3 regions of the Pseudomonas sp. GM102 genome follow, and region 1 is predicted to be linked to each of the others. Evidence: predicted binding sites of a transcription regulator. Region 1 holds the regulator's gene; each other region holds the start of a gene.
What was found. Region 1 encodes sigma-54, which starts transcription at its own class of promoters, with help from an activator protein. Its sites were predicted from a motif close to ANTGGCATNNANNTTGCTNT; they were not measured.
Positions count from the first base shown of each region.

Region 2: the regulator sigma-54 is predicted to act here: its motif matches at 1,985-2,004, upstream of PMI18_RS12260 (circularly permuted type 2 ATP-grasp protein).
Region 3: the regulator sigma-54 is predicted to act here: its motif matches at 2,753-2,772, upstream of PMI18_RS01675 (CmpA/NrtA family ABC transporter substrate-binding protein).

Region 1 is NZ_AKJB01000062.1:39,514-44,179, forward strand. Features, by position in the region: gene rapZ (RNase adapter RapZ) at 1-287, opposite strand, end outside; gene ptsN (PTS IIA-like nitrogen regulatory protein PtsN) at 290-754, opposite strand; gene hpf (ribosome hibernation-promoting factor, HPF/YfiA family) at 767-1,075, opposite strand; gene PMI18_RS13545 (RNA polymerase factor sigma-54) at 1,155-2,648, opposite strand; gene lptB (LPS export ABC transporter ATP-binding protein) at 2,833-3,558, opposite strand; gene lptA (lipopolysaccharide transport periplasmic protein LptA) at 3,558-4,106, opposite strand; gene lptC (LPS export ABC transporter periplasmic protein LptC) at 4,093-4,665, opposite strand.
Region 2 is NZ_AKJB01000065.1:58,296-62,961, reverse strand. Features, by position in the region: gene PMI18_RS12240 (hypothetical protein) at 1-280, shown strand, start outside; gene PMI18_RS12245 (PLDc N-terminal domain-containing protein) at 364-555, shown strand; gene PMI18_RS12250 (hypothetical protein) at 778-1,011, shown strand; gene PMI18_RS12255 (ribonuclease E inhibitor RraB) at 1,233-1,574, shown strand; gene PMI18_RS12260 (circularly permuted type 2 ATP-grasp protein) at 2,037-3,446, shown strand; gene PMI18_RS12265 (alpha-E domain-containing protein) at 3,459-4,409, shown strand; gene PMI18_RS12270 (transglutaminase family protein) at 4,406-4,666, shown strand, end outside.
Region 3 is NZ_AKJB01000145.1:15,354-20,019, reverse strand. Features, by position in the region: gene PMI18_RS01660 (hypothetical protein) at 84-389, shown strand; gene PMI18_RS01665 (methyl-accepting chemotaxis protein) at 721-1,911, shown strand; gene PMI18_RS01670 (hypothetical protein) at 1,908-2,555, shown strand; gene PMI18_RS01675 (CmpA/NrtA family ABC transporter substrate-binding protein) at 2,907-4,193, shown strand; gene ntrB (nitrate ABC transporter permease) at 4,209-4,666, shown strand, end outside.

The DNA.
Region 1 (4,666 bases):
GTTTCTTCGTCAGCGTCCAGGTACAGCACATCGCACTGGATATGCCGGCCGCGGACCTCTTCCAGCAATTCGGGGAACCGTGACAGGTGGCTTGGCAGGTTGCGCGCATCGATGGACACGGCCACCAGCGGTTGTGCCAGTTCGGTGTGAATCAGCGCGCGTTCGGCCAGTTCCGGCAGCAAGCCCGCAGGCAGGTTGTCGATGCAGTAGTAGCCGTTGTCCTCGAGAACATCGAGGGCGGTACTTTTACCTGAGCCGGAGCGGCCGCTGACGATGATCAGGCGCATGATTAGTGACCGTTCTGCTCGTCCAGGACAACCTGATACAACGCTTCGTTGCTCGGGGCGCTGCGCAGTTTTTCACGCACCTCCTTGCGATCCAGCATGCTGGCGATCTGGCGGAGCAATTCCAGGTGTGCATCGGTGGCGGCTTCCGGGACCAGCAGCACAAACAGCAGGTCAACCGGGGCGCCGTCAATGGCGTCGAAATCGATAGGGGCTTCCAGGTGCAGCAACGCACTGATTGGCGAGGTGCAGCCTTTGAGCCGGCAGTGGGGGATGGCGATGCCGTTGCCGAAACCGGTAGAACCGAGTTTCTCACGGGCAATCAGGGCCTCGAAGACGTCCTGCATTTCCAGATCCGGTACTTCGCGGTGGATAAGGTTGGCAATTTGCTCGAGGGCTTTCTTTTTACTGCCACCCGGCGCGTTCACTTGGGAACGGCCGGGGGTCAGGATGGTTTCTAGTCGGATCATGGATTGGGAGTGTTAACGACCGGTCGCGCCCTGGAGGAGGCTCTGGGTCTTTTCCTTATGCTTTTTAAGTTGGCGATCCAGCTTGTCGGTCAGCAGGTCGATGGCGGCATACATGTCCGTATGCTCGGCATTGGCGACCACTTCTCCGCCGGGAATATGCAGCGTGGCTTCGATCTTCTGCAGCAGTTTTTCGACGTTCATCGTGACTTGCACATTGGTGATCTTGTCGAAATGCCTCTCTAATCGGTCGAGTTTTTCGCCGATGTAGGTGCGCAGGGGTTCGGTCACTTCCAGTTGGTGTCCACTGATGTTGACTTGCATACAGCTTCTCCTTCGTTGCCAGTGCATAAAGCGGCAGGCAGAAATGCCTGCCACTGGAACGCTGTGGCGAGCCCGGCGGCTACATCAACCGCTTCCGTTCGCTGGAAGGCGCGATCCCCAGGGATTCGCGGTACTTGGCGACGGTGCGACGGGCTACCTGAATGCCTTGTGCCTCCAGTAAACCAGCGATCTTGCTGTCACTCAACGGCTTTTTCTGATTTTCCGCGGCAACCAGTTTTTTGATGATCGCGCGGATCGCCGTGGACGAGCATTCACCGCCTTCTGAGGTGCTGACGTGGCTGGAAAAAAAGTATTTCAGTTCATAGATGCCCCGTGGGGTATGCATGAATTTTTGCGTGGTCACCCGTGAAATCGTCGATTCATGCATGCCTACCGCTTCGGCGATGTCGTGCAGCACCAACGGCTTCATGGCTTCGTCACCATATTCCAGAAAGCCGCGTTGGTGCTCGACGATCTGGGTGGCGACTTTCATCAGGGTTTCATTGCGGCTTTGCAGGCTCTTGATGAACCAGCGAGCTTCCTGCAGCTGATTACGCATGAAGGTGTTGTCAGCGCTGGTATCGGCGCGGCGCACGAAACCGGCGTATTGGGCGTTGACCCGCAGGCGTGGCACCGATTCCTGATTCAGCTCCACCAGCCAGCGCTCGTTGTCCTTGCGCACGATCACATCGGGAACGACGTATTCGGCTTCGGTGGACTCGATTTGTGAGCCTGGGCGCGGGTTGAGGCTCTGGACCAATTCGATGACCTGACGCAGTTCATCTTCCTTGAGCTTCATGCGGCGCATCAACTGGCTGTAGTCGCGGCTGCCGAGCAAGTCGATGTAATCGGTGACCAGGCGCTTGGCCTCGGCCAGCCAAGGGGTCTTGGCGGGCAGCTGGCGCAGTTGCAGCAGCAGGCATTCACCGAGGTTGCGGGCGCCGATGCCAGCGGGTTCGAATTGCTGGATGCGGTGCAGGACGGCTTCGATTTCGTCTAGTTCGATGTCCAGTTCCGGGTCGAAGGCTTCGAGGATTTCCTCGAGGGTTTCGTCCAGGTAGCCCTGATTATTGATGCAGTCGATCAGGGTCACGGCGATCAGGCGATCGGTGTCGGACATCGGTGCCAGGTTCAGTTGCCAGAGCAAATGGCTTTGCAGGCTTTCGCCGACCGATGTGCGGGTGGTGAAATCCCACTCGTCGTCATCGTTGCTCGGCAGGCTGCTGGCGCTGGTCTGGTAGACATCTTCCCAGGCCGTGTCGACGGGCAGTTCGTTGGGAATGCGCTCGTTCCAGTCGCCTTCCTCAAGGTTATCCACCGTTGGGGCGGTTTCCTGGTAGGAGGGTTCCTGAATGTCGGCGTTGGGTTTCTGTTCGGCGCTATCGGCCAAGGGGTCGGCGTTATCGAAGTCGTCGCCTTCTTCCTGGCGTTCGAGCATCGGATTGGACTCCAGGGCCTCCTGGATTTCCTGTTGCAGGTCCAGGGTCGACAATTGGAGCAGGCGGATGGCCTGTTGCAGCTGCGGTGTCATCGTCAGCTGCTGGCCCATTCTCAAGACTAGCGATGGTTTCATGGCAGGGGCTTAACACCTTATTCGCCGGCGCACATGCGCCATCCACTACAGGGCGCCGAAGCGCCAAACATAAGCAAATTATATGCCTGAAACTGAAGTGTTTGCCTAGAGCGCTGTAACAATAAAAACTTATTGATTTTTTATTGACGTGCGCGCGCTCTCGGCGACCCGGGCCCCTCAGTGCTTACAGGCGGAACTCATGACCCAGATACACTTCCTTGACCAGTTCATTGGCCAGGATTGTGGCGGAGTCACCTTCAGCGATCAGTTGGCCATCGTTGACGATGTAGGCGGTTTCGCAGATATCCAGGGTTTCGCGGACGTTGTGGTCCGTGATCAGCACACCAATGCCTTTGGCCTTGAGGTGATGAATGATCTGCTTGATGTCGCCCACCGAAATCGGGTCCACACCGGCGAAGGGTTCGTCGAGGAGGATGAATTTCGGATTGGTGGCCAGTGCCCGGGCGATTTCCACGCGGCGGCGTTCACCACCGGACAGGCTCATGCCGAGGTTGTCGCGGATGTGGTGGATGTGAAATTCCTGCAGCAGGCTTTCCAGCTCTTTGCGGCGGCCGGCCTTGTCGAGTTCCTTGCGTGTCTCGAGGATGGCCATGATGTTGTCGGCCACCGACAGTTTGCGGAAGATCGACGCTTCTTGCGGAAGATAACCGATACCTGCCTTCGCACGACCGTGCATCGGCTGGTGGCTGACATCCAGGTCGTCGATCAGTACGCGACCCTGATCGGCCTGTACCAAGCCGACAATCATGTAGAAGCAGGTGGTTTTACCGGCGCCGTTAGGGCCAAGCAGGCCGACGATCTGACCGCTGTCGATGGACAGGCTGACATCGCGCACGACCTGACGGCTCTTGTAGCTCTTGGCCAGATGCTGAGCTTTCAGAGTTGCCATTACTGGGCCTTTTGCTCGTCGGTTTTCTTCTTCGGCTGGATCACCATGTCGATGCGAGGACGTGCCTCGGTGACCTTGTTACCCGTGGCGCGACCGGCACTCGCAAGTTTTTTCACCGTGTCGTAGACGATTTTCTCGCCTTGGGTGACGTTGTTGTCCTTATCGATGACTTTAGCGCGATCGATCAGCACGACGCGGTTTTGCGAGGCGTGGTACTGGATAGTTACGCCGTAGCCCTGAACCGGCTTGGTGTCGCCCGCCGTTTGCAGTTGCTCGAAGTAGGCGAGGTTGCCCACCGAAGTCACCACGTCGATGTCGCCGGTCGGGGTGCGGGTGATGGTCACGGTATTACCGGTGACCTTCATCGAGCCCTGGGTGATGATCACATCACCTTTATAGGTGGCAACGCCATTCTTGTCGTCCAGTTGGGCATCGTCGGCCTGAATGCGGATAGGCTGCTCTTGATCGTTCGGCAGAGCCCAGGCGCTCACGCTTCCCAGTGCTGCGCCCAGACTGAGCAAAATAGGGAGAGTTTTAACGAGCCTCATACTGTCCTCTTACGTTCGATAGCAGGTGTATCCTGCTTTCTTTCAAGTACGCTTTCATTCCGTTGCCTGTCGATACACCGCCAGCGCCGTCGATTCTAACGGGTTGATCGGTCTGCGCATATTGCTGCTGCGGGAACACGGTCATACGGGTGGTGGTAATCAGGGTTTTACGGTTTTTTTCGTCGAAACGGGTGATACGCACCGAATCGATCAGCTCGACCTGAGTGCCGTCCGGATTGACTTCGCCGCGCTCGCTCTGGACGTGCCAGGGGAATTCGGTGCCACGGAACATATTCAGGTCAGGATTGGTCAGCAACGTCACTTCGGTCGCTTTCAGGTGTTCCACCTTGTCCGACGTCATTTCGTATTGCAGTTTGCCGTCGGGCAGGAACTGCACGCTGTGGGCGTTGACGGCGTAATAGTCGATCGCGCTTTCATCGACCTTCACCACCGGTTTGTCGAGAAAGCGTTCCGGGCTGATGTTCCAGTAGCCGACCGCTGCAAAAATCGCTGCGATGCAACCGAACATCAGGATGTTGCGAATCTTTTTGCTCAGCATG
Region 2 (4,666 bases), on a different contig from region 1:
CGCTTCGTTCGGCCCCGGCGTCGATTTCAACATCAAACCCAAGCAACTGGCCAAGACCGAAGCCCTCACGGCGCTCAATCGCATTCAGGTGCAGATGAGCAGCATGAACAAGGAAAACGGCGGTTACACGCTGATGAACTTCAGCCAGTTGCTCGACGACGACCTGCAAGTGGTGCTGGTCTACGGTAACGACGTGCCACGGGTGCTGGAGTTGTGCGCCGAAGTCGGCATCGCCGCGGCGCCCTCCCTGGAAGCCCTGAAAGTCGCGATCCACGTCTGAAGCCGTCTACGGCGCTAATAAAACGGAACCCTCGCAAGGCCCGACTATCCTAAGAGGGCATACCACTCTTCGGGAGCGTCACCATGGGTTCCACGTTCAACAGCCTGGTTGGCTTGATTATTCTTGCCCTCGACATCTGGGCCATCATCAACGTGCTTAAAAGTGGCGCCGAGACCGGGATGAAAATCATCTGGGTGCTATTGATCCTCCTGCTGCCGGTCCTGGGCCTGATCATCTGGGCCATCGCCGGGCCACGAGGCAATGTGCGGATCTGATTGGTTTCGCCTGCAACACTGAACCTGTGGGAGCGTGGCTTGCCCGCGATGCAGGCGCTGCGGTCTGTCAGCTGCAACGCGGCGATCCTATCGCGGGCAAACCACGCTCCCACAGGTTCTGTGTTTTTTCATGCCGACATGCGGTAATCCGTTGAACGATCAGTGAGGGGTAAAGTCCAGATAGAAGTAAGCCCACCCATGGGTTTTATCGAGGAGGCACCGATGCAAAAGTGGAAAATCACTTTCGTGGATGATCACGGTGAAACTGTGGACGAACTCTTCGAGTGCGAGGAATGCCCGAACAGCGAGCAAGCCGCCAAACTCATTCGCGCCCGGTGCCTGCCGGTCGCTGCCGAACTGGATCTCAATGATCTGGAGGGTCGTACCGCTGATCCGACCGTCAAAAGTCTGAAATCCCAGAACAGCATTGAAATCATCAGTATTACCCCGATCTGATACACCTCTTGTCACATTCACATTCACACCCAGACCTTGGCAGCACCTCTATCTTGGGGCTACTCTGCAAGCGAGATCAGCGAATGACTCGCTAAGGTCTGGTCTTGTCAGCTACATGCTTGTTTCCCGTCGGCAACCTCTGTTGCCGTATCGCTCTCACCAATCGGTTGAAAGTGCAGGGAATACGGAAAGTCTATCCATCAGTCTGAGGGGGACGTTTCATGAGCACAGCCTATCAAGAAGACATCAGCAGCAGCGTGCTGCGCCGCATGAAAGAAGGCGGTTTCGACTTTTCACGATTCCATCCCATCGAGTTCTACGCCATTTTTCCGGACGAGGAGCGGGCACGCAGGGCGGCAGGTCATTTTTGTGGTGAATCCTTGAATGCCCAGATCAGCGTGCGCGATGACGGCGCGTGGCATCTGGAACTGAGCAAAGTGATGTACGCCACCTATGACGGGATCGGCGACTTTGAGCAGGACTTCGAGGCGGTGGTCGAGCCTCTGGGCGGTATCATCGAAGGATGGGGCGTCAAGCAGGAGGTACGAGGGTTACTCGCATAACTTTATGAACAGTGACAACACTCAGCAACGGCTAACCTTTGGGTTGGCCGTTTTCGTTTGTGCGGTTTGCAAAGGCCAAAGATCGCAGCCTGCGTTCTCCTGTAGGAGCTGTCGAGTGAAACGAGGCAGCGATCTTTTGATCTGGGTTTTTGATTCATAACGTTTCAAAAAAACAAAAAAACCGCCTGAGCAGGCGGTTAAAGGGAAGTTCGGTAAGTTTCTCCAGCAAATGCGCGGATTATCCGCACCGCCCCCCGGGCAGTGAAATCAACTCTGGCTATGCTGCTGATAGGCGACAGCATTGCTTCGCCATGAAGCGGGGGCGATCAGGTTGGGGCATTTACCGCACAGGATTGGTGCGGTGCGTGCGGCGTCATTATCCAACTGATTGATATCAAAGCGTTTATGCCGATGGCACGGGCCTTGCGAAGGCCTGGATGTCCGGGTGACAAGGAGTACGGCATGATCCGCACCTATTTTGATGAGATGTACGACGCCGGCGGCCAGGTCCGCCCGCATTATCGGGAGTTTGCCCGTTGGCTGGCCGAAACGCCTGACGAGCTTTTGGCCCAACGGCGACGCGAGGCCGACCTGTTATTTCATCGTGCCGGGATTACCTTCACGCTCTATGGTGATGAGCAGGGGACAGAGCGCCTGATTCCCTTCGACACCATCCCCCGCAGCATCCCCGCCAGTGAATGGCGGGTCGTCGAGCGCGGCTGCATTCAGCGGGTCAAGGCATTGAACATGTTCCTTGCCGACCTCTACCACGAGCAGCGCATCATCAAGGCCGGCATCATCCCGGCCGAGCAAGTGCTGGCCAACGAGCAATACCAGTTGGCGATGCAAGGGCTGGATCTGCACCGCGATATCTATTCGCACATTTCCGGCGTCGACCTGGTACGCGATGGCGACGGCACGTACTACGTGCTCGAAGACAACCTTCGTACCCCCAGCGGCGTGAGCTACATGCTCGAAGACCGCAAGATGATGATGCGCCTGTTCCCCGAGTTGTTCGCCGCCCAGCGCATCGCGCCGATCGACCACTATCCGAACCTGTTGCTCGATACCCTGAAAAGCTCCAGCCCGATCGACAACCCGAGCGTGGTGGTGCTGACGCCGGGTCGCTTCAACAGCGCGTTTTTCGAGCATGCGTTTCTGGCCCGGGAAATGGGCGTTGAACTGGTGGAAGGCGCGGACCTTTTCGTGCGCGATGACAAGGTGTTCATGCGCACCACAGACGGGCCGAAAGCCGTCGACGTGATCTACCGTCGCCTCGACGATGCTTTCCTCGATCCACTGGCGTTCAACCCGGACTCGATGCTTGGCGTTCCAGGGCTGTTGTCGTCCTACCGTTCCGGCAACGTGGTGCTGGCGAATGCCATCGGCACCGGGGTCGCGGATGACAAGTCGGTGTACCCCTTCGTCACTGACATGATTCGTTTCTACCTGGATGAAGAGCCGATCCTGAAGAACGTGCCGACATGGCAATGTCGTAATCCCTCTGAGCTGTCCCACGTGCTGGCCAATCTTCCAGAACTGGTGGTCAAGGAAACCCAAGGCTCCGGTGGTTACGGAATGCTGGTGGGGCCAGCGGCGACGGCGGCGGAAATCGAATCTTTCCGCGAGCGGATCAAAGCCAAGCCCCACGCGTACATCGCTCAACCGACGTTGTCTTTATCGACCTGTCCGACCTTTGTCGAAAACGGCATCGCTCCACGCCATATCGACCTGCGTCCGTTTGTATTGTCTGGCCGCGAAACCCGGGTTGTGCCCGGCGGTTTGACCCGTGTCGCCTTGCGCGAAGGCTCCCTGGTGGTGAATTCCTCCCAGGGTGGCGGAACCAAGGACACCTGGGTGGTCGAGGATTGAAGGAAGCCTGCCATGTTAAGTAGAACTGCCTCGGATCTGTATTGGATGTCGCGTTACCTGGAACGGGCGGAAAACCTCGCACGGATGCTCGACATCAGTTATTCGCTGTCACTGATGCCACAGGATGGACGTGGCGATGGCTTGCACGAACTCGCCATGCCGTTGCTGATCACCGGCACTCTGGACGATTACCTGGAGCGCCACGGCGATTTGCACGCCGAACGGCTGCTGCATTTTTTCGCTCTGGATGCGGCCAACCCGGCGAGCATCTACAGCTGCCTCGGTGCCGCGCGAGCCAGCGCCCATGCGGTGCGTGGGCGAATCACCGCCGACATGTGGGAAAACATCAACGCCACCTGGCTGGAAATTCGCGGAATCGCCGAGCAGGGCTTGAGTCGCTACGGCATGAGCCGTTTCTGTGAGTGGATCAAGGAACGTTCGCACCTGTTCCGCGGCGCGTCCTACGGCACCATCATGCGTAACGACGCGTTCCGGTTCATTCGTTTGGGCACTTTTATCGAAAGGGCTGACAACACCTTGCGCCTGCTCGACGCCCGTTACGAAATGGCCGGCGATCAGGCCGAAGCGGTCCGCGACGGCACGGCCCACGCTTATTACCAGTGGAGTGCCTTGCTGCGGGCCTTGTCATCGTTCGAGGCCTATACCGAGATCTACCGCGACGCCCCTGGCGCCCGGCATGTGGCCGAATTGTTATTGCTGCGCGCCGACGTGCCGCGCTCCCTGCGGGCCTGCACCGAAGAAATCGACCAGATCCTCGCCAGCCTGCCGGGGGCCAACGGCCGTCCTGCCCAGCGCTTGGCGGCAGAAATGGATGCACGCCTGCGCTACACCGGTATCAACGAAATTCTCGACGAAGGCCTGCACGCCTGGCTGACCGAGTTCATCCCGCTGGTGCGCCAGTTGGGCAATGCCATACACAGTTCCTATCTGGAGGCTGCATGAGACTTTCCATTAGCCACGAGACCACCTATCACTACGAAGATCAGGTGCGGGCGAGCATCCAGTACCTGCGACTGACTCCCCACGACAGCGAACGCCAACACGTGCTCAGCTGGCAGCTCGATTTGCCACGCCCGGTGCGCGCGCAACTCGATCCGTTCGGCAACATTCTGCATGTGCTGACGCTGGACGAACCCCACGAGGCAATCATTATCGGCGCCCGTGGGCAGGTAGACATCGACGAGCTGCGCGAAGCCGAG
Region 3 (4,666 bases), on a different contig from region 1:
TTATTGAAAGGCCTCAACCGCTTTTCATCGGAGCCAGGCATTACCCGAAACCCAGGAACACACCCGTAAAAGAGGTCGCAGTAATGAACGGTACGATGACTTCCGATCAAGCGATGGCCTGTCTGAATCTGGCGCTTGAACGCAACAAACAACTGTTCAACGAAGCCTATCGTTTGAGCCACGCCGCCCTTGATCTTCTCGATCAGCCCCACATGGACATAGAAAAGTTCACGCGGTATCAGAAGAAAAGAAGGCAAGCCGATCTTAAATACCTGGAAGCCATCGAGCACTTGCGATTAATCATGGCTGAATATCCTGCCCATCTCTTCTCTGCGCAGAACTCAATACATGAGCCACCGTTTCGGCTGAGGGATGACGACGAACTCTGACCTGCCAGCTCGGTGGTTCTGGAAAACATGCCATAACGCCCTGCGCGAACCAGAACAGAGCACTGCGGCTCGGTAATTCCCGCGACTGGTGCGTTGATCGCCTTTTCTGCCTTCACAGCCCTATAGCTAACGTCTCCCACTGCATGAGCGACAGGCTGACAAGTGGTCGATGGCACGGCTGGCAAACAACTTGCTTAGGTCTGATCAGGCTTGAGCCATCAACGACGATGGCTTCGCAAACATCACGGACAACGGCGTCCGCTCCCCTGCGCAATGCGACAGGTGGGCGTGCGCCGTTTTTGCTTTCACCCCGGCATAAAAGGAAATCCTCATGCCTGCTCAAGGAATGCTCCCCCCGGGTCATGCCATCGCGACTGCGCACATCGGTCTCGGCAAGTCTCGCCCTGCTGGCATTGCACTGCGGTCATTGTTGGCCCCTGGCATGGCCCTGCTCGAACGCAGCAGGATCGGCCTCTGGTTACCACTCGGGCTGGCCCTCGGCGCCTGCGGCCTCGCCCTGGCCGAACAGCCAGCAAGCGCACTGGCCCTGATACCTGGCGTCCTCTATCTGGGGTGCGCGTGGCATCTTCGTGAGCGTCATCAACGCCATCTACAGATATTCTGGGACACTGAACTTGCACACCTGCTGCGCAGCTCCCGGGATGCCGACCCAGCGACGCTACTGGTGGCCGCCAGCATGCAACTGCGCAACAACGAACGCTTGCGCAGCGAAGTACAGTTCGCCAGTCGTGCGTTGGAGCAAATGTCTCAACAGGCCCGCGACCAAGGTGAGGAACAGAGCCAACGAATCGCCATGATCGCCGCCGCCAGCGAGCAGATCGATCAGACCCTGCACAGCATCGATGCTCTGGCCCAGGGCGCGTTGGCAGCCTTCGCCAACGCTCATACCCAGAGCGAAACCGGTTGTCTGGAGGCGCGTTCAGTAGGTGACAGCATGCGCGCCATTCAGCACAGCCTGGGTAATACCGCACACGCCGTGGAAGCACTGCTGCAGCGCACTACCGCAGTAGAAAGCACCGTCAATAGCATTCAGGCACTGGCCAAACAGACCCAGTTGTTGGCACTCAATGCCTCCATCGAAGCGGCCCGCGCCGGCGAGCACGGTCGCGGTTTCGCAGTGGTCGCCGATGAGGTCCGCAGCCTGGCCCAAGCCACCGACCGGGCTACCCACGAAATCACCACAGCCGCGACGGCGATCGCCATGGCCGTGCGCCAAGTGGATGGCGAGGTCAAGGAACACCGCGACCTGCTGGCAGCCGGTAGCCAACAGAGCGAGCAACTCGCCGCCAACCTCGACGACCTGGCTCAACATAGTCAGATCAATCTGCAACACCTCGGCGCCATGCAACAGGCGCTCAGTGAGCACCAGCGAGCCAATCATGCCCTCAGCGAACAGTTGCAACAGGTCAATGCCGCGGTGCAAGAGCAGCGTACACAAACCCATGCGCTGCACGACCTGACCCATTATCTCAACCAGCTCACCATCGGAAACCGCCCATGAACCTACAATTCGCCGCCGCATTCGATGGTGGGCAATCCCGACGAACCCGTCTGCCACAAAATGACGCGGGACTCAGACAGATGCTTTTGCTGGGGCTCGACCTCTTGCAAGGTCTGCAGCAGCATCGCGGTCTTGGCGGACAGACCACCCGCGAGGCACAACAGCGTTGCCAGGCACTGGGTCATTCGCTCGACCAACGCTGGAAAGAATGGCCGTATAGCGCACAGTGCCAGGCCTGGAACGCGTTACGCCGCGACCCAGCGGATTTCGAGGGCCATTGCCGGTTGCTGCAAGACCTGCTCGGCGCCATCCAGAACCTTGAACTGCGGCGCTGCGCGCTTAATTTGCAGCCCCCCAGCATCGCCGAGCGCTGTTGGGAGCTGGAAGACCTGGGACGGCTGCGCGGCCTGTCGGTGCGCGCCGCCGCCCATCAGAATTGCCCACTGCAAATGCTTGTTCAATTGCAGTACCTGCACGAGCGCTTGCTCAGGCATGCACCCCGCTCGCTGCACAACGCTCTCGAACAACTGCAATGCTGCCTGATCGGTACAACGACAGTGTCCATCTCCCCGGCGCAGTGCTACGCCCTGCTCACCCCATTGCTCGACGAACGCCTCGACGCCATCCGCCGGGATCTGGGCTGAGGCTCCATTCGACTACGCAACGGTGCAGAGGAGAGCCGTTTTAGTTCACCTCGCACCCAAGCTGCCCAAAAAGCGATCAGTGCTTCGCTCTCCCCCGGCCCTACGCCCCCTTCGATATCTTTTTAGAAAACATCACAAAACCACTTCAAGCCTTTGTACCAATTGATTTTTTTCGCATAAAAAAACTCGGACATAAACTTGGCAAGCCCTTTGCTACTACTGACTAACAGACTCATGCAGCACGCCAATGGCGACGTGCTGCACTTTCCGGACAACGGCGTCCGTCAGGTCCCTCTATCGAGGGTGCCTGGCGCACGCCGTTTTTTTTGCCCCTAAAAAAAGGATGTGGTTATGACTGATGAGCGTGACTCGCAACATCCGGTACACCCCGGCCGGCGCACCTTCCTGAAGCAATCCCTGGTGACGGCCGGTACCGTCGCCGGGATCGCCGCCCTCGATGTCATCGCGCCGGGCTTTCTGCGCAGCGCGGTCTGGGCTGCCGGCAGCGACGCGCCGGAGAAAGCTGCGCTGAAGGTCGGCTTCATTCCCCTCACCGATTGCGCGTCAGTCGTGGTGGCGGCAACCCAGGGTTTCGGCGAAAAATACGGCCTCACCATCACGCCAAGTAAAGAGGCGTCCTGGGCCGGCGTGCGCGACAAACTGCTCAACGGCGAACTGGATGCTGCCCATGTGCTCTACGGCCTGATCTATGGCGTGCAACTGGGCATCGGCGGGCCGCAGAAAGATATGGCCATGCTCATGGGACTGAACCAGAACGGCCAGGCGATCACCCTCTCCAAACAGCTGCAACAAGCGGGTGTGACCAATGGCGAGCAACTGGCCGCCAAGGTCAAGCAAGGCGGCACGCCACTGACCTTCGCCCAGACGTTCCCCACCGGCACCCATGCCATGTGGCTCAATTACTGGCTCGCCAGCCTCGGCATCAACCCGCTGACCGACGTGAAGACCATCGTGGTGCCACCGCCACAGATGGTCGCCAACATGCGCGTGGGCAACATGGACGGCTTCTGTGTCGGCGAGCCTTGGGGAGCCCGGGCGATTGCCGACAACATCGGCTTCACCGCTGTTACCACTCAGAAACTCTGGCCCGATCACCCGGAGAAAATCCTTGGCACCACCCGTGCCTTCGTCGAGCAATACCCCAACACCGCCCGGGCGCTGACCATGGCGGTGCTCGACGCCAGCCGGTTCATCGAGGCCAGCGTAGAGAACAAGAAAAGCACCGCCCAACTGATCGCCGGCAAGGCCTACGTGAATGCGCCCGTCGAAGTGATCGAACAACGCTTCCTCGGCCACTACGACGACGGGTTAGGTAAGCAATGGACGGACGAGCATGCAATGTCCTTCTGCAAGGATGGCAGCGTCAACTATCCCTACCTGTCGGACGGTATGTGGTTCCTCACTCAGTTCCGTCGCTGGGGCCTGCTCAAGGAGGATGTGGACTACGCCGGCGTGGCCAAGTCCATCAACCAGACAAAACTCTACGGCGAAGCCGCCAGCCAGCTTGGCCTGACTGTACCGGGCAGTCCGCTGCGCAGTAGCACCCTGATCGACGGCAAGGTCTGGGACGGCTCCAATCCGGCCGCCTATGCCAACTCCTTCACCATCAAAGCCTGACCGGAGTAACCCGCCATGAACGCCCCCCTCAAGTTGCCAGCGCCGCCCACCACTACGGCGAGTACCCAGCCAGAGCGTCGCTCTCCCCTCCTGAGCGGGTTGCGTCAACGCGCCAGGGATGGCATTGCCCCAATATTGGGTATCGCCCTGTTTCTCGCCGTCTGGGCGTTTATAGCCGCACGCAGTGAGGGCCTGCCCGGTCCGCTCGCTACCTGGTATTCAGCCCTGGAGCTGTTCAGCGCCCCCTTCTACGACAACGGTCCGAACGATATGGGCATCGGCTGGAACGTGCTGGCCTCTCTTGGCCGGGTCGGCATCGGCTTTGGCCTCGCCGCCCTGCTCGGTATCCCGCTGGGCTTCGCCATCGGCCGCTTCGCCTTCCTCGGCGGCATGTTCGCGCCGATCATCAGCCTGCTACGTCCGGTCTCGCCACTGGCGTGGTTGCCGATCGGCCTGTTGGTGTTCAAGGCCGC